Linked DNA regions of Methylosarcina fibrata AML-C10. The protein of the gene in region 1 interacts with the protein of each later gene in a pairwise test. Links are inferred from orthologs where the notes say so. Each region holds a gene or a part of one and is shown in the gene's direction. Other genes may lie near its edges. The genes, in order: ftsB and A3OW_RS0117745.

What was found.
Region 2: the proteins of ftsB (region 1) and A3OW_RS0117745 interact in binary tests that used the Escherichia coli proteins (3 or more experiments, as listed by UniProt). The link is inferred for Methylosarcina fibrata AML-C10 from one-to-one orthologs.

The regions. Positions count from the first base shown.
Region 1 is NZ_KB889965.1:1,638,806-1,647,824, reverse strand. Bases 50-2,909 are described here. They hold ftsB (cell division protein FtsB), read left to right. Parts: upstream 50-1,274; coding sequence 1,275-1,544; downstream 1,545-2,909. Other genes in these bases: mtoX (methanethiol oxidase), read right to left, coding at 1,597-2,909; eno (phosphopyruvate hydratase), read left to right, coding at 50-1,227. In the rest of the region: more of eno, read left to right, coding at 1-49; more of mtoX, read right to left, coding at 2,910-2,994; A3OW_RS0107875 ((4Fe-4S)-binding protein), read right to left, coding at 2,994-3,191; A3OW_RS0107870 (DUF4242 domain-containing protein), read right to left, coding at 3,212-3,490; A3OW_RS0107865 (TetR/AcrR family transcriptional regulator), read right to left, coding at 3,551-4,147; A3OW_RS0107855 (hypothetical protein), read right to left, coding at 4,834-5,235; A3OW_RS28820 (putative bifunctional diguanylate cyclase/phosphodiesterase), read left to right, coding at 5,940-8,366; A3OW_RS0107840 (sodium:solute symporter family protein), read left to right, coding at 8,496-9,019. UniProt on the Escherichia coli protein: Essential cell division protein. May link together the upstream cell division proteins, which are predominantly cytoplasmic, with the downstream cell division proteins, which are predominantly periplasmic.
Region 2 is NZ_KB889965.1:3,799,470-3,808,489, forward strand. What follows is about bases 317-3,177. They hold A3OW_RS0117745 (cell division protein FtsQ/DivIB), read left to right. Parts: upstream 317-1,278; coding sequence 1,279-2,076; downstream 2,077-3,177. Other genes in these bases: A3OW_RS0117740 (D-alanine--D-alanine ligase), read left to right, coding at 317-1,177; ftsA (cell division protein FtsA), read left to right, coding at 2,054-3,177. Outside these bases: murB (UDP-N-acetylmuramate dehydrogenase), read left to right, coding at 1-258; more of A3OW_RS0117740, read left to right, coding at 194-316; more of ftsA, read left to right, coding at 3,178-3,280; cell division protein FtsZ, read left to right, coding at 3,306-4,460; lpxC (UDP-3-O-acyl-N-acetylglucosamine deacetylase), read left to right, coding at 4,674-5,597; A3OW_RS0117765 (DciA family protein), read right to left, coding at 5,761-6,195; A3OW_RS25410 (TonB-dependent receptor plug domain-containing protein), read right to left, coding at 6,376-8,310; dapE (succinyl-diaminopimelate desuccinylase), read right to left, coding at 8,861-9,020. UniProt on the Escherichia coli protein: Essential cell division protein. May link together the upstream cell division proteins, which are predominantly cytoplasmic, with the downstream cell division proteins, which are predominantly periplasmic. May control correct divisome assembly.

The DNA.
Region 1 (9,019 bases):
CCGACCGTCGAAGCCGAGGTGGTGCTGGCGTCCGGCGTGGTCGGCAGCGCGATGGTGCCGTCCGGTGCCTCGACCGGGGAGCGTGAAGCGATCGAGCTGCGCGACGGCGACAAGTCCCGCTACCTCGGCAAAGGCGTTCTGAACGCGGTCAACAACGTCAAGACCGAAATTCGTTCCGCGATCGTCGGCATGGACGCGGCCGATCAGGAAGGCATCGACAACAAGATGATCGCACTGGACGGCACCGAATCGAAGTCGCGTCTCGGCGCGAACGCGATGCTGGCGGTGTCGATGGCGGCGGCGCATGCGGCGGCGAAAGAAAGCAAGCAGCCTTTGTACCGCTATCTGAACAAATCCGGCGAATTCGTCATGCCGGTGCCGATGATGAACATCATTAACGGCGGTTCGCACGCGGACAACAGCGTCGACTTGCAGGAATTCATGATTTTGCCCGTTGGAGCTCCAACTTTCCGCGAAGCGATCCGTTACGGCGCCGAAGTGTTCCACAACCTGGCCAAAGTGTTGAAATCGAAAGGCCTGGCTACGACCGTCGGCGACGAAGGCGGCTTCGCGCCGAATCTGTCGTCGAACGAAGAAGCGATCGGCGTGATTCTGCAGGCGATCGAACAGGCCGGCTACAAGCCCGGCGTCGACATTTTCCTGGGCCTCGACGCGGCCGCTTCCGAATATTACAGCGACGGCGTTTACGATCTGGCTTCCGAAAACAAGCAGTACAGCTCGGCGCAAATGGCCGATTTCTTCGTCGATTGGGTCAACAAATACCCGATCATCAGCATCGAAGACGGTTTCGACGAGAACGACTGGGACGGCTGGAAAGTGATGACCGAAAAACTCGGCGGGCGCATCCAGTTGGTCGGCGACGATCTGTTCGTCACCAACCCGAAGATCCTGAAGCGAGGCATCGAGCAGAACATTGCGAATTCGATCCTGATCAAGGTGAACCAGATCGGCACGCTGACCGAAACGCTGGCGGCGATCGACATGGCGAAAAAAGCGGGTTATTCCGCGGTCGTGTCGCACCGTTCCGGCGAAACCGAAGACACCACGATCGCTGACTTGGTCGTTGCGACCGGCACCGGCCAGATCAAGACCGGATCCTTGAGCCGTTCCGATCGCGTCGCCAAGTACAACCGCCTGATGAAGATCGAGGAAGAGTTGGCCGGCGCGGCCCGGTACGCAGGCCGCAGCGCGTTCAAGTCGCTTTAAACCGCTCACTCAAGGCGGAGCCGAAAGGTTCCGCCTTCACCGGATTTATGAAATATCTTGCTGCGATCATCGTTTTATTAATTGTTCATCTCCAGTACCGTATCTGGCTGGGGGACGGCAGCATTGCCGAAATTCGCGCTTACCAGCAGCGGCTCGACGATCTGAAAAAACTGGCCGAAGAAAAAAGACAGCGTAATCAGGCGCTTTACGCCGAGGTGCTGGATTTGAGAAAAGGGCAGGAAGCGATCGAGGAAAGAGCCAGAAGCGAATTGGGCATGATCAAGCCGGACGAAACGTTTTTTCAGGTTCTGGAATAAGCGGCAAAGCCGGCCGGGTTTCCTTCCGTGCGCCGGCTCTGGTCGGTCGGGGTTATTTTTCCTTGTCGAGTTCTGCCAACAGTGTTTCCGAAACCGGCTTGTTCGCGCTGTAAAGCGAGTAGGCATTTAACACCATCTGATGGGCGCGGCCCAGATTTTCCTTGGTAAAGTCGACCGCGAATTTTTCCTTCAATTCCTTCCCGTCCCAGACATAGCCTTTCAGATACTGTTCGTTGTCCGCGCCTTTTTTATCCCAGTTGGCCAGCAGCGATGACGTGTAATAGAGCCGTTTGCCGTCCCAGCTCGAGGACACCATGTTCACCTGAGCGCCGATTTTTTGCTCATAGACCTGTTTCGGTTTGAACGGATCCGAAATATCGAACGCCCGAGTCTTGCCGTCCATGAAGGTGTTGACCCAGAGCATTTTGTCGTCGCTCGAAATCGAAATGTCGACCGGCAGCGGCACTTTGGACGGATCGCCGACGTCCGCGACTTCCTTCGCCTGCCACGAGCCTTCCGCGTCTTCGTAGATCAGCCAGATTTTCGAAGTCAGCGCCGTGCTGGTGAAACAGTAGTTGTGGTTCTCGCCCCAGGCGCAGCGGATTTCCAAAGGCGCTCCCGGCACGTCGAAGACTTTTTTCGGCTGCTTGCTGTGCAGGTTCCATTGCACGACGGTATTGCCGAAACGTTTCATCGCTTCCGGATCGTTCAGCATCTTGCCGAAATCCATCATGTAATTGGACCAGCCGGTAAACGACGAAGTCAGCATCAGGTTGCGCCGGGGCAGCACCCGCAAATCGTAGCCGTAGCCGTCCGCGTATTTGCCGGTTTTGACGGCGCCGCCGAGATCGCTGTCGGTCGGAGTCCAGTGCGTGGTAATGTATTCGCCGTCGTTGGTGTATTCGACCAGGCCGGTGCGGCCGCCGTGATCCTTGTTGTTGGACAGACCGGTGATGATCATCCGGCCCGGCAGCGCATAGGTCGTGTGGGGGCCGACGACGCCGCCGCTTTTGGCCACGAAATCGGTAATGGTTTTAACCAGCTTCGGCTTGGCGGGATCGGTGTGCACGTCGAAAATGAACAGCTTGTTGGTATCCAGTCCGCCCGCCCATAAATACTGGCGATCGTCGGTAAAACCCGAGTGATGGGCTTCGTTGCGCCCGCCGACGGACACGGTATGGACGACCTTGCCGTAATTTTGCGATTTGGGATTGACGTCGACGGTGACCAGCTTGTCCTGCTCGTCGCCGACGCCTTCGGCGCCCAGCGTCCAGACGTGAATGAAATCTTCCTGCCCGACAATTTTGGCCATGTAAGGCGATTGGCAAGTCTCATCGGCCTGGGCAAGGGGAATGCCGGCGCTCGGCAGCAGCAGGACGGAGGCGGTGAGCGCGGAAGCCTGCATCAAGGTCCGGACCGGCCGGCGATAAGGTAAAAATGGATGTTTCATCAGGATCTCTCTCTATTATTTTCGGACATTTTCAGGGCGCCGGAAGGGCACTCGGCGACTACGCGTCGCAAATCTTCCACGGAAGCGTTGTCGGGCTCGATGACGAAACGGCCGTCCTTTATCTTGAATACTTCCGGCAACGAGCTGACGCAGACGCCGGCATGGCAGCATTGGGTTTCGTCCCAGGTGACTTGCATGACGATTTCTCCGGTCGGGATTAACGGCTTTCTGCCGTGGTCGGGTCGATGATGTTCTTGACCTCGGAAATCCTGTTCGCGGGAAAACCGCCTCTTTCGGCGTGTTCCCGGACGCTGGCTTCGTCGGGAGCGATATAGACGCAATAGACCTTGTCGCCGGTCACGTAGCTTTGCAGCCACTGGATTTTCGGCCCCATTTCGCGCAGCACGCCGCACGATTTTTGCGAAATGCCTTGTAATTCCTGCTGGGTTAACGTGCCGACGTTGGGAATGTCGCGTTCGATAATGTATTTTGGCATGGTGGTTCTCCTGGTGGGTTGATGCGTCCGGCCGGCTTGTTTTCGAACGTCGCCGCCGTGTTACGCTTTAAAATAATCGTCCAGCAAATCCCGGCAACACTGCTTGAGCGGTCCGGAGGATTTTTCGATTTTCATTCTTAACAAGGCTCCCTGCCAGGCATCGACCAGTTGATCGGCCATCGCCTCGGCCGATTTGTCGGTTCTGACGGTGCCCTGGCTCTGCGCCGCTTCCAGTCCGGTCTTCAGCAAATCGCGGTAGCGATGGACGGCCGTTTGCAGGGAGTTGCGGCACAGTTCGCTGGTGTCGCCCACTTCACCCATCAAATTGCCGAGCAGACAGCCGCCTTTGAAACCGGACTTTTCCAGTTCGGCGATCAATTCGTCGAAATAGCGTTTGATCGCGCTCAACGCATCGAGATCCGGAGTGCTTAAATGGCCTTCCAGTTGCCGGATAAAGGGCTCGATGTAGTGCTGGATGACTTCGGCGGCAAAGCTTTCCTTGCTGTCGAAGTAATTGTAAAAAGACCCTTTCGGGATCCTTACGGCGTCCAGAATCTCTTTCAGCCCGGTACCGTGGTAGCCCTGCTGCATCAATAGGGAAACGCCCTGGCTCAAGATAGTGTCGCGGTTGAATCGTTTTTGTGAAGTAGCGTTCATGAAATTATAATACGACCGGTCGTCTTGAATTGTCAAATCTTTATTATTAAAATAAATCGAGACGCTGAAAAAGTGCCTCAAGATCAACCGCAATCTGCCGAGCTCATTCAATTTCTTCAACAGAATTTTTTACCGAGTTTAAACCACCGGTTTTTCGCTTGTCCGAAGAATTGATGAACTATCGACTGGAAGCCCCGCGTGCAAGGCGGATGAATTCGCTCCGCCTGACACAGTTTTGGTGGTGCTTGTGAACCGAAAATGCTTTGGAAGCAATAAAGATAAAGAAAGAACCGGTTCTTGAAGTTCTTGCGGCATGAAAGCGGAGGAGGACGAGTTGTCGGGAAACGCAAGAAGAAGATTCAAAACCGGCCTGCAATTTCATTCGACCAAACAAAGCCGGTATTTAAAGAGGATGCCGTCCGGTCCGTTTGGGTAAGTTTGGCCGGCAAACAAGGAAGGTAACCGCTAAAAGACGGCCGACGTGTTATCGGATGTTTGAATGGATGAGCGGTATTGGCGAATCGAGGAAGCGAGGAAAAGGAAATATGAAAGCTCCTGAACGGAGTGGCCGCTGGCCCGCCTTTTCCTCTTCAATTCAGAACATCGCGGCAAAAAGCGGGCCGTTCTCGAACAGGGCGTAAATAAGCCCATCGCGCTTCCGGATGAGCTTTCATGACTTTTCGCCGTTATTTGACGAAGCACATTCTCTCGGCATAGGCTTCCGCCTCTTTAAGCAATTTTCTTAAATCCTTGGATTGCTTGGGATCGCGGAAGATGCCGCCGCTTTCACCGGGAGTGCTTTTCAGATAAGTAAAGGTTTTGGCCGCTTCGAATTCGGCAAAGGTCATTTTTTCTGCGATTTTGTCGATCTTGCAGCCGCAGGCGTACTGGGTGATATAGGTCAGGCCGCCGTGTTGCGCCACGCAGTTCAGCACGTATTCGACGCGGTCCCGGGTCGGAAAATCGTTGACCAGAGCGGCCGGCTGGCCGGCGGCTTCGGTCTTTTTCTCCGGAGCGGTCGTGCCGCAGCCACCGACAGCGGCTGCGAAGGCGAAACTGAAAATGAGGGTGAAATAGTTGATTTTCATGGTCAATATGTTTATCTCTTGGGTTAATAAAGAAAAAAAGACAGGATCAACAAAGAATCCGCGGCGATTTTTTTACTGTCCGCTGCCGAAAGCTTCATCCTGAAAACCGGTCCCGGCGCTTGTGTCGAGTGGACGGGATGAAGACCCCTACGGGGCGGCCTTTCCTGGCGTCGATGCAGCGTTCGCTGAATCGTCGGAATTCACTGTATAAATAAGGATATTTTAACATTCCCGATGTCATAATGACCAAGAAGTTCATCTACACTAGGTTATCATGCGGCCGATTTGACCCATAGGTTGCATCGATCATCCGGATTATATTTTTCCGCTCGGCGATCGGTTGACGGCAGCGGCCGAAAACGTCGTCGGAAGGGCTGCGATCCCGTTGCCGGCAGCCGCAAGCGGCGAGGAGAGGGCCCGGCTGCCGTTACCGAAAAACATGCGGCCGGCCAATTAAAGTCTAAAATTACCGGGATAAAAGCGCCGTGGAGATTTTGGCAAATCATTCCGGGCCGGTTTCACGCTTTTTGGATAAGCGTAGAGTATCGGTAAACGCTTTCTTACGGCAGAGAGGCAAGCAGATCGGCACAGTCCTGACCGAAAGTATGCGTCGATAATTGAACGTCTTCGGCAGCCTGCCTTTTTGCTTCAAAGAATCTCGTTACTCATTAAGTTTTTTTATCATTTTTGGCGTCGGAAGCGCAATGATCGATCCTATCCCCGGAAACAGCGTACTTGTCCCGCTCACAGGAAAAAAGAGCCGACGGTTTTATTGCCGTCCGGGTACATTAAGGCAGTTGGCTTTTTTTCTTGGTTGTCTATTGCATGGCGCCGGGGCGGCAGCGGCACAGCAAATGCCCCTGGCGCCTGTACAGCAGTATGCTCTGCAGAGCACCTCCTACGATTCTTCGTCGATCATTTTGATTGTCGTGGCCATCACGGCGGTACTGACCTCGCTGAGCTACTACCTGATCATAACCAAAGAAAAACTGGACAGGATGCTGGACCGGACGCAGCAGATCACCCATCAGCTAAAACGGTCGACCGAGCAGTTGAGCTACATGGTCGCCACCAGTCCGACGGTTCTATTCGCGCTGAAAGTCGAGCAGAAGCGCCTGATACCGCACTGGATCAGCGACAACCTGACGCGCATTACCGGTTACAGCATCGAGGAAGCGCTGGAACCTCTGTGGTGGGAGCAGCATCTTTACGAGAAGGATCGCGGCCGGGTGCTGAAAGAAAGCAGGGCCCTGTTTTCCGGCAAACATCAGGTTTACGAATACCGCTTTATCCATAAGAAAGGCTCCGTGTTATGGATCCGGGACGAACAGCAGTTGATCATTGACGAAAACGGTCTGCCGAAAGAAGTGCTGGCCGCCTGGACCGAAATCACCGACCGCAAACTGGAAGAGATCGATTTGCGCATCGCCGCGACGGCTTTCGAAGTCAACGAAGGCATTCTGATCACCGACAAAACGGGCCGCATCATCCGGGTCAACAGTGCCTTCACCCGTCTGACCGGTTACACGATGGAAGAAGCGATCGGGCAATATCCGGACATTCTGCAATCAGGCATGCAGGACAAGACCTTTTATGCGAAATTATGGGAAGAGCTGAAACAGAACCGGCACTGGGAAGGCGAGGTATGGGACCGGCACAAGAACGGCACGATCTACCCGGTCTGGCTCTCGGTGAGCGCGGTAACCGACCATACCGGTGAAATCAGTCATTATGTTTCCGCCTTTTTCGACATCAGTGCGCTCAAGGAAGCGGAAGAACACATTCGAAACCTGGCCTTTTACGATCCTCTCACGCATCTGCCCAACCGCCGGTTGATGCTGGACCGCCTGGGCATCGCTCTGGTCAGCAGCCAGCGGAGCCAGCATTACGGCGCCCTGATGATGATGGACCTTGACCGTTTCAAAATACTGAACGACACGCAGGGCCACGATCTCGGCGACAAGTTGCTGATCGAAGTGGCGAAACGGTTGCAGTCCTGTGTCCGCGAAGGCGATACGGTGGCGCGCATGGGCGGGGACGAGTTTGTCGTGATGCTGGAAAACCTGTCGAAAAAACCGGAGGAGGCGGCCGTGCAGACGCTGGCGGTAGCGGAAAAAATCCGGGAAGCCCTGGCGGCGACTTATTGGCTGGATCTGGGCAATCCTTCGGAAAACAAAAATCATTTCGAGCACCATTCCAGCGCCAGCATCGGTCTGGTGTTGTTTCTGGGGCATACCGTGCCCATCAACGATCTGCTGAAACGAGCGGACATGGCCATGTATCAGGCCAAGCACGCCGGACGCGACACGATTCGGGTCTTCGATCCGGCGATGCAGTCGGTGTTTAACGAGCGCAATGCCCTGGAAGCCGATTTGCGCCATGCGCTCAGCGGAGGCGAACTGGACTTGCTGTTTCAAGTGCAGGTGAACGCAGAAGGGCAGGCGGTGGGAGCGGAAATCCTGCTGCACTGGCAGCATCCTCAGAGAGGCTTTGTGCCGCCGGCCAAATTTGTGCCCCTGGCCGAGGAAACCGGTCTGATCCTGCCGATCGGTCAATGGGTTCTCAACCGGGCCTGCGCGATTCTTGCGGCCTGGGCCGACCATCCTTTAACCCGGCATTTGACGGTATCGGTCAACATCAGCGCCCGCCAGTTCCGGCAGCCGGATTTTATCGATCAGCTCCGCGCGGTATTGGCGGAGTTCGAAGTGGATCCCGGCCGGCTCAAACTGGAAATCAACGAAAGTCTGGTCATGGAAAACCCGGAGGCAGTGATAGCCAAGATGGTCGAGATTAATAAACTCGGCGTGGAATTCGCCATGGACGACTTCGGCACCGGCTATTCGTCGCTCGCGTATTTATCGCTTTTGCCGGTCAATCAGTTAAAAATCGACAAGGGTTTTATCCGGGATTTTTCAAAAAACAGCCAGGACGCGGCAATCATACGCAGCATTCTGTCGCTGGGGCGCAGCCTCGATCTGGTCGTCATCGCCGAAGGCGTTGAAACCAAGGCGCAATGGCGGTATCTTTCCAAATACCGCTGCCCGTATTTCCAGGGCTATTTTTTCGGCAGACCGATCCCGCTGGCCGAATTCGAAGACTATCTGGCTAAAAAGGAGCTGGAATCGTCTTAAGCAAGCCCGACGGTATTGCCTCGCGTTCGCGCCGGACGTCCGTCGTCCGCCGGTTTCGGCCCGTTTCTCCAGCGTCGCCGTGAAAGAGATTGAACCGTCCCGACCGATTTTTGGATTATTGTTGAAACCATGAATACCGTTCTCTTCGGCGTTATCGTCTATATTCTGATGCAGCTTTGGGTCGGGGTGTATTTTTCCCGCCGCATCACCAGCGAAGACGATTATCTTCTGGCTGGCCGAAGCCTCGGCACCGGCATGGCCAGTTTGAGCGTGTTCGCCACCTGGTTCGGCGCCGAAACCTGCATCGGCGCGGCCGGTTCGGTCTATGAAAACGGCTTGTCGGGGGCCACGATCGATCCGTTCGGCTATACGGTGTGTCTGATGGTGATGGGCCTGTTCTTCGCCGCTCAGTTGTGGCGGCGCAACCTGACGACCCTCGCGGATTTGTTCGAGCAACGCTATTCCGCCCGCATTCAAAACCTGGCCGTCGTCTTGATCGCGCCGACGTCGGTCATGTGGGCGGCGGCCCAGATTCGCGCCTTCGGACAGGTGCTGTCGGCGGCGTCGGGGTTTCAGGTGGAGATGGCCATCGCCGTGGCGGCCGGGGTCGTCATCATCTATACGATGTACGGCGGCCTTCTCGCCGACGTCGT
Region 2 (9,020 bases), 2.2 Mb from region 1 along the record:
GGCTCGGTATTTAAAAATCCGCCGGGAGATTACGCCGCCCGGTTGATCGAGGCGGCGGGTTTGAAAGGGTACGCCCTGGGCGGCGCCTGCGTCTCGGTCAAGCATGCCAACTTTATTGTAAATACCGGCCATGCCACGGCGGCCGACATAGAAGAACTCATTCAATGGGTCCGGCTTAAGGTGCAGGAACAACATGGCGTCGTTTTACAGACGGAAGTGTGCATGGTTGGAGAAAAACAGGAGAACTCAGGTGGTTAAAAAACCGGAAGAATTTGGCCGTGTGGCCGTATTGATGGGCGGAACGGCGGCGGAACGGTCCGTCTCCCTGCGCAGCGGCGCAGCGGTTTACGAGGCTTTGAAACGTAAAGGGGTGGATGCGGTAGCCATCGACGTCACCGGCAGCCCCATCGAGGCGCTGGCGGCGCACAAGATGGACCGTGTATTCAACATCATTCACGGCCGCGGCGGCGAGGACGGCGTTCTGCAGGGCGTGCTGGAGGCCATGAACATGCCTTATACCGGCAGCGGTGTGATGGCGTCGGCCTTGAGTATGGACAAGTTGAGGACCAAGTTGTGCTGGCAAGGTTACGGTCTGAGCACGCCGAAATGGCATCTGTTGCAGGATGAACGCGATATCGATCCCTGCATCGAGAAACTGGGCTTCCCGGTCATCGTCAAACCGGCGCAGGAAGGATCCAGCATCGGCATGAGCAAGGCGAAAACCCGGGACGAACTGGTCAAGGCACTGGCTTTGGCGGCCTCCTACCGCTGCGACGTCTATGCGGAAGCCTGGGTGACCGGCAAGGAATATACCGTGGCGATCCTGAACGGCGAGTCCTTGCCGCCCATTCGCCTGGAAACCCCGAACGAGTTTTACGATTACGATGCCAAATACGCGGCAACGACCACGCAATACCATTGCCCTTGCGGACTCGACCCGGATCGGGAGGAACAATTGAAAAAACTGGCGGAAACCGCCGGTAAGGTTGTCGGCGTCAAAGGTTGGGCGCGAGTGGACGTGTTTATCGATCAGTCGGGTCAATCCCAACTGATTGAAATCAACACCGTTCCGGGCATGACCGATCACAGCCTGGTGCCGATGGCCGCGAAGCAGGCCGGGATAGATTTTGACGATCTGGCCTGGCGCATACTCGAAACCAGCCTGATCCGGGATTGAGCCGGAACTATTGAATTGGGAATGATTTGTTTAGCAGTTCTTATGAGTCATTGCATTCGCCCGCGGATGCCGGTTGCCGAATCGGTCTTGGGAATGGATTGATGCAGGCAGTGAAAATAGTGGCAACTCTGTTGTTGCTGGCAGGCGTGATATGGATTTACGGTTATAAACTCAAGAAATACGGAAACGAAGCGATTCCGATCAAATATGTAAGAACCGAAGGTGTATTTCAGCATATCAGTAAAGACGAAATAAAAAGGATTCTGCTGCCGTTGGTCAAAACCGGAATACTGACCGCCGATATGCAGGCCATACACAATGCAGTAGGCCAACTGCCGTGGGTGGATACGGTTTCGGTCAAGAGGGTGTGGCCCGATGCGATCGATATCCGGATCAAGGAAAAAAAACCTTACGCGCGTTGGGGAGAGAACAGTTTGATAAATGAACAAGGCGTGATTTTCACCCCCGACAACGTAGATCAGTTTCAATCGCTGACCTTGCTGAACGGTCCGGAAAAGCAGCAAATCAAAGCGCTGGAAATCATGAAAGGAGTGAAAACGGCATTGGCGGACCAGTCCATGGAAATGGTGGAGTTCGATATCAACAACCGATGGTCATGGAAAATCAGGTTGGCGACCGGAATGGAAATATTGTTGGGAAGGACGGATCAACTGATGAAATTACAACGGTTTTTAAGAACCCTGGCCCTTCTGGGCGAAGACAGAGTCAAGGCGATGTCGGTGGTTGATTTGAGATACCCGAACGGATATGCGGTTTCATGGAGGCCTGGAAGCGAAAAGGTGGATTGGGAAAAGATGGCAAACCCGCAGCAAACGACAGACAGGCAACCGGAAACAGCGACAAAGAGTAAACAAAATGGCAAAAAAAACAGAACGTAATTTAATAGTCGGGTTGGACATCGGCACTACCAAGGTTGCCGCTATTGTGGGTGAGCTTACCAGTGAAGGTCACATTGAGGTTATCGGCATCGGTTCGGCTCCGTCCCGAGGATTAAAGAAAGGCGTCGTGGTCAATCTGGAGTCGACGGTCACTTCCATTCAAAGGGCCATCGAAGAAGCCGAATTGATGGCGGGCTGTCAGATTAAATCGGTGTTCGCCGGCATTGCCGGCAGTCATATCCGCAGCCTGAACTCTCACGGTATTGTCGCGATCAAGGACAAGGAGGTGACTCAGTACGACATCGACCGGGTCATCGATTCGGCCCGAGCGGTGGCGATTCCGGCGGATCAGAAGATATTGCACATTTTGCCCCAGGAGTTCGTGATCGATCTTCAGGAAGGCATTAAAGAGCCGGTCGGCATGTCGGGCATTCGTCTCGAAGCCAAGGTTCATATGGTGACCAGCAGCGTCAGCGCGCAGCAGAACATCATCAAATGCATCCGCCGATGCGGATTGGAAGTCGATGACATCGTTCTGGAGCAACTGGCCTCCTGTACCGCGGTACTGACCGAAGACGAAAAGGAACTGGGCGTCTGTCTGATCGACATCGGCGGCGGGACCACGGACATCGCCATTTTCGTCGATGGCGCCATCAAGCATACCGCCGTCATTCCGATCGCCGGGGATCAGGTAACGAACGACATAGCCGTCGCCTTGCGTACGCCGACGGTCAATGCGGAAGAAATCAAAAGAAAATACGCCTGTGCTCTCACTCAACTGGCCAGCGTTGAAGGAGCCATTGAAGTGCCGAGCATCGGCGATCGGGCGCCGCGAAAGATTTCCACTCAGAATCTGGCCGAAATCATCGAGCCGCGGTATGAAGAACTGATGTTGCTGGTGCAGTCCGAGCTCAGGCGCAGCGGTTATGAAGAATTGATTGCCGCCGGTATCGTATTGACCGGAGGCAGTGCAAAAGTGATGGGATTGATCGAACTGGCCGAGGAGATTTTCCATATGCCGGTACGAATGGGAGTGCCACAGAATGTCACTGGGCTGGCGGAGGTCGTAAAGAATCCGATCCATGCCACAGGAGTAGGTTTGTTAATGTACGGAAAGGAGCATCAAGTTTTAGGAAAAAGTGTAGATTTTGAAAGCGGTGGATGGCTTTCAAAGATAAGAAATTGGTTTCAAGGTAATTTTTGATTTAGTTTTTTAAGGGGCAGCGGCAATGAAATACGAATTGATGGATATGTGTAGCGAAACAGCGGTTATCAAGGTAATCGGTGTCGGGGGTGGCGGCGGCAATGCAGTCAGCCACATGGTGGGCAGTCATATAGAAGGTGTTGAGTTCATCTGTGCCAACACCGACGCTCAGGCATTAAGAAAGTTGAACGTAAGTACGATTATTCAGTTGGGAGTCGAACTTACCAAAGGTTTGGGAGCAGGCACGAATCCGGAAATAGGAAAACAGGCGGCAGAAGAAAACCGCGAGCGCATCAAGGAAGTGCTGCAAGGCGCGGACATGGTGTTCTTAACCGCCGGCATGGGCGGTGGAACGGGTACCGGAGCCATTCCGGTGATTGCCGGCATTGCACGCGAAATGGGTATTCTGACGGTGGCGGTCGTGACCAAACCGTTTCTGTTCGAAGGCAAAAAGAAGCAGGCGATCGCCGAACAGGGCATTGCGGAGCTTGAGAGATACGTGGATTCGTTGATTACGATACCCAACCAGAAATTATTGCCGGTTCTGGGCAATAACGTGTCGCTGGTCAACGCGTTCAAGGCGGCTAACGATATTTTGCTGGACGCCGTACAGGGCATTACTCAGTTGATCGTGCATCCCGGCATGATCAACGTCGATTTTGCCGACGTCAAGACCGTGATGACCGGAATGGGAGCGGCCATTATGGGTACGGGCTCCGCATCCGGCGATCAGCGCGCCCGGGAAGCGGCCGAAAAAGCCATCGCCTGCCCTCTGCTGGAAGACATCAACCTGCAGGGTGCCAAAGGCATTCTGGTGAACATTACCGCCTCGGACATGGGCATTGCCGAGTTTGACGAAGTGGGCAGCATCGTCCATGAATTTGCCTCGGAAGATGCGATCATCAAAATCGGTACGGCCATCGATCCGGCTTTGGGCGATGAAATCAAGGTGACCGTAGTCGCAACCGGCATGGGCTTGCCTCGTCAGATGCAGAAAGCTCCGGTAAAACTGGTGCAGAAAGCCTCGGCCGGCGAAGTCAGTTACAGCGAGTTCGATAAACCGACCATCATCCGGAACAAATCGGAAAGCAGGGAAACCCGTTTCGGCGTTCCGCCTAAAAACGACGACAACCTGGATTATCTGGATATTCCAGCTTTCTTGAGGCGTCAGGCCGACTGATCGGGCAAACGATGAAAAAACCAAGGAGATGAACGAACAGTAGATCCGGTTTCTTTTCAACGCCTATTTTTGACGGATACCCTGCAGGATTGGCCTCCTGCGGGGTATCGTTGAATAAAGTAGACGGTCGGGAAGTCCCGTCCCTTTACCTCTTACGGGGCGGATCATGATAAAATTCAATCTCTAGCTCCCTATCCCTGACCTTTTATAGTTATGATCAAACAACGAACTTTAAAAAATACCATCAGAGCCACAGGCGTAGGCCTGCATACCGGCGAGAAAGTGTATTTAACGTTACGTCCTGCCGAACCCAACACCGGCATTCGTTTCCGCCGGGTGGATTTGCCCGAACCGGTCACCATTCAAGCTTCTCCTGTCAACGTCGGCGAAACGGTGCTCTCAACCACGCTGGTTTCGGGCAACGTCAAAATCTCCACGATCGAACACCTGCTTTCGGCTTTTGCCGGTCTCGGCATCGACAATGCGATTATCGACGTCAGCGCGGCCGAAGTTCCCATTATGGACGGCAGCGCCGGGCCTTTCGTGTTTTTACTGCAATCGGCCGGGGTCGAAGAACAGGACTGCCCGAAGGAATACATTCGCATCAAGCGCAGTATTCGGGTGGAAGACGGAGACAAATGGGCGGCTTTCGATCCGTTCGACGGATTCAAAGTCACCTTCACGATCGATTTCGAACATCCGGCTTTCAAAAAACACGTCAAAACCGCCACCATGGATTTTTCTTCCACCACGTTCGTGAAGGAAGTCAGCCGGGCACGGACTTTCGGTTTTATGAAGGATATCGACATGCTGCGGCAAAACAACCTGGCTCTGGGCGGGAGCCTGGACAACGCCATTGTTGTCGATGAAGACAAGATTCTGAATGAAGACGGCCTGCGCTATGCCGACGAATTCGTCAAGCACAAGATTCTTGATGCAATCGGAGACTTATACCTTCTGGGGCACAGTCTGATCGGCGAGTTCACCGGCTATAAATCGGGGCATGGCCTGAACAATCAACTTCTCCGGACCTTGTTGAACGAAAGGGACGCCTGGGAAATGATTACTTTTTCCAATGAAGAAGAGGCGCCCATTTCGTTTATGCGTTCAGCCGTGTCGCCGCGGCCGGCGGCCTAAGATCCGGTTCGATTTTCCCCGGCACGGAGTCAGCGGGGCTGGGGATTCACCTCTTTCCTTTCACCTTCGGGTTTCCTGTCATACACCTCAGCGTTCTGCCTGTCAAAAAGCGCGCCCAAAATTCGTGTATCGGGCGGCGGGTATCCAGGGAGACAGCGGGGCTTTACAGCCTGGCCAGGGTCGCGCTTAATTTTTGCAGCGCCCGTTTCAATTCCTCGTCGGCAATATTTTCGCTGTGGTTTCGGATTAACAGGATGTTTTCCGGCGATGGAACATGCGGTTTTTCAATGCTCTTTTTTTCAGGGTCGAACCGGTCCGCAAGAATGCGAATCTGCAAACTTTCTGCCGCAGGTTCATCCGTCGAGGCAATGGCCGTCAATAAGTCATTGTTATAGAATCGGATCTGGGAAGCCCATGCCGCCGAATCGGTATAAATCAGCAATTTTTTGTCATTTTTTACACAATGAAAAACATGCCGGGACAAGGGAGGCGGCAATACCCCGCGGATTCGGTCGAGCATGCGTTGTTGTTGCTCCAACTGGCTCGAATATTGCGCGAGCAGCCGATTGGGAAAGGACGCTGCGGTTTGGAAAGGCATCGGGAACAGGCCAAATCAAAAATCACATCATCCTATGGGGCGATGGGTTTGGCAAGGAAATTTGAGCGCCTTATCCCAGGATTATGAAAGAACGGCGTACGATAGGCGGCAAGATCCAGCCATTTTTGACAAGAACGATTTCATTGGCCTCTCTGCGGCAGGAAAACGCCTCTGTAAAAGCTATTGAAAGCGGTAGGTGAACCACAACCGGAAATTGCGGCCGTCCTGCGGGACGGTATTGATCCGCGTTTCATCGCCGGCGGGATGCTCGTAACGGCTGTCGAACAGATTGTAGAGAGAAGCCGACAGCTCGAAGCCGGGCGCCAGCCGGGCGGCGGTCATCGTTAAATTGGTGACCTGATAATCCGAAGCGCGTAATTCGCTTTTTGTTTTACGTTCCCCGACATATTGCCATTCGACGCCGAGTCTGATTTTATCCAGCCAGACCGGCATCGATAAATTCAATTTGCCGAGATGACGCGGCGAGTTGCTCAGCCAGCAGCCCTGCAAATCGTCCATCGCGTAGGTAAAGGTATAGCTGCCGCGCAAACGCACGCCGCTGTCCCACAGATAATCCCCCTCGAATTCAAAGCCGTCCATGTCGATATCGCCGTAATTGGTATAGACCAGCAAATTGTCCTTCGGATCGTTGACTAAATTGATCAGGTTTCTGATGTTGTTGTGAAACGCCGTTCCGATCAGGCGCAGATTGCCCATCGGCTGGTATTCGGCAATGAATTCGAAGGATCGAGTTTTCTCGGGATCCAGAGTAACCGGCGATTTTTGCACATTGGCCAGATGGTAATATTTCTCGTACAGATTGGGCGCCCGGAAGGCGGTGCCGTAGAGCATTTTTAACGCCAGGGAGTCGGCCGGTTTGTAAATCAGAGCGATGCGGGGATTGACGGTATCGCCGGAAACGCTGTAATAGTCGTAGCGGACGCCGGCGTTCAGAGTGAAATAATCCCAAAACGACACATTATCCTGTAGATAAATGCCATAGCGGGAACTCGTCACTTCGGCATCGAGAAAATTGAAATAAGGATCGTCGTTATAGTTTTGCAGAATGACGTTGAAATTCTTTTGATATTCGCCGCCGAGCACCAGCTTGTGGGAGCCGAGATCCATCACGCTTTTGACTTCGGCTCCGGCCCATTGGCTGCGTTCCATTTCGTAATTATGAGTAGCGCCGAAAGGGTACACGGCGTCAAAGTCGTAAGCGCCGTAAAAAAGTCGGGCGGTCAGATCCATGGCTTCCGTCATTTGATCTTCGTAGCGGGCTTCGATGAAAGCGTTTCTGTCCCGGTAGGTTTCATTGGCATCGAATGTACTGTTGTAAACGGCAATGGGAAGGTTTTTGGTACGGTCGGAATAGATGCCTTCGAGCGTGAACCCTTTGTAATTGATCTTTCCGAAATAGCGGTCGACTTTATCTCCGTCCTGGTAATGGGCGATGCCGTCGGAAGGACCGGCGGCATCGATTTCGGGAAAATAAAGGGACTTGTGACCATCGCTGCGGTAGCGTGAAACGGAGAGAATGGATTCGACGCCGTTTTCGAAGCGATAGCCGGCGCTGGCTTTTTCACGGTCCATGCCGAAACTGCCGAAGCCTCCGGACAGGGCCGCGCCCTGTAGATCCCTGCCCTGCTTGGTGATCACGTTCATGACGCCGAACAAGGCGTTGCTGCCGTAAATCGATGAGCCGGAACCCGGAACGAACTCGATCCGTTCCACGTCTTCCAGATCGATGAGTCCGTCGGTGCCGATGCTGGCGCCGTCGTAAATGCTGTCGTTGACCCGCCGCCCGTCGATCATCAGCAGCAAACGGGAATTGTAATCGCCCGACCGGCTGAACCCCCGGGCGCCGAAATATTCGTAAGCCCGGTCATAGGTGGTATAGGTGCCGCGGATGCTGCGGATGACGTCGGCCAGGGTAAGATAGCCGAAATCCCTGATGTCTTTGGCGGTGATGACGGTCACCGCGGACGGCGCATCCATCTTCTTTTGAGGAAACTTGGACGCCGTGGTGACGTCCAGATTCAGCAGTTCCTCGAGCGGCATTTCAAAGATTTGCTGATCGTCGTCGGCTCCGTAAGAGCCGGCGGAGTAACCCAAGGCTAAAGTAAAATCCAGAACCAAAAGAACGAGTTTTGCACGCCGGCTGTTAACTGAGTTCCGCTTTGCCATTATCGATGCTTTTGACTTGTAACCGGCTGGGATGAGGATAAGGTCATTGCCGTCCTTGAACGACATGAAAGAATTCCGTCATTCGAATAGCTGAAAAGAGAAGGTGGAAAAAAGCGGATGTACAACATGAAACGTTAATTCGCCTCCTGGTTCTTCTCCTGATCTGAAACATGGACAAAGACTTGCCGCCTTTTATCGGCCGCGTATGAAGACGGAAGCGAGCAATAAGCAAAAACAATTCAAAATTTCTGTGACCGATGTCAACTTTCCGGACATGATTCTTAATGATAGTAGAGATTTCGGCGTTTTCCAGCAGGCAGGATGCGGGATGCGTGCGAGGAAAAAGACGGGGAAAGAATGAGGGAACAGGCGCCGTTGGCTAAAGCCCCTGCCGGACCGGTTTCCGGTTTGGGGAAGATCCCATCCGGAAGAGATTGCGGGTCCGGGGCCAGGCCGCGCCTGAAGGCCATCCGTACGGTTATGCGAGCAGATTGATCAGCACGTTTTCATAGATCGAGCTTAAAATCTCGAGATCCTCCAGCGCGATATGCTCGTTGATTTTATGGATGCTTTCATTGATGGGGCCGAGCTCGATCACTTCGGCGCCGGTCGGAGCAACGAAGCGCCCATCCGACGTG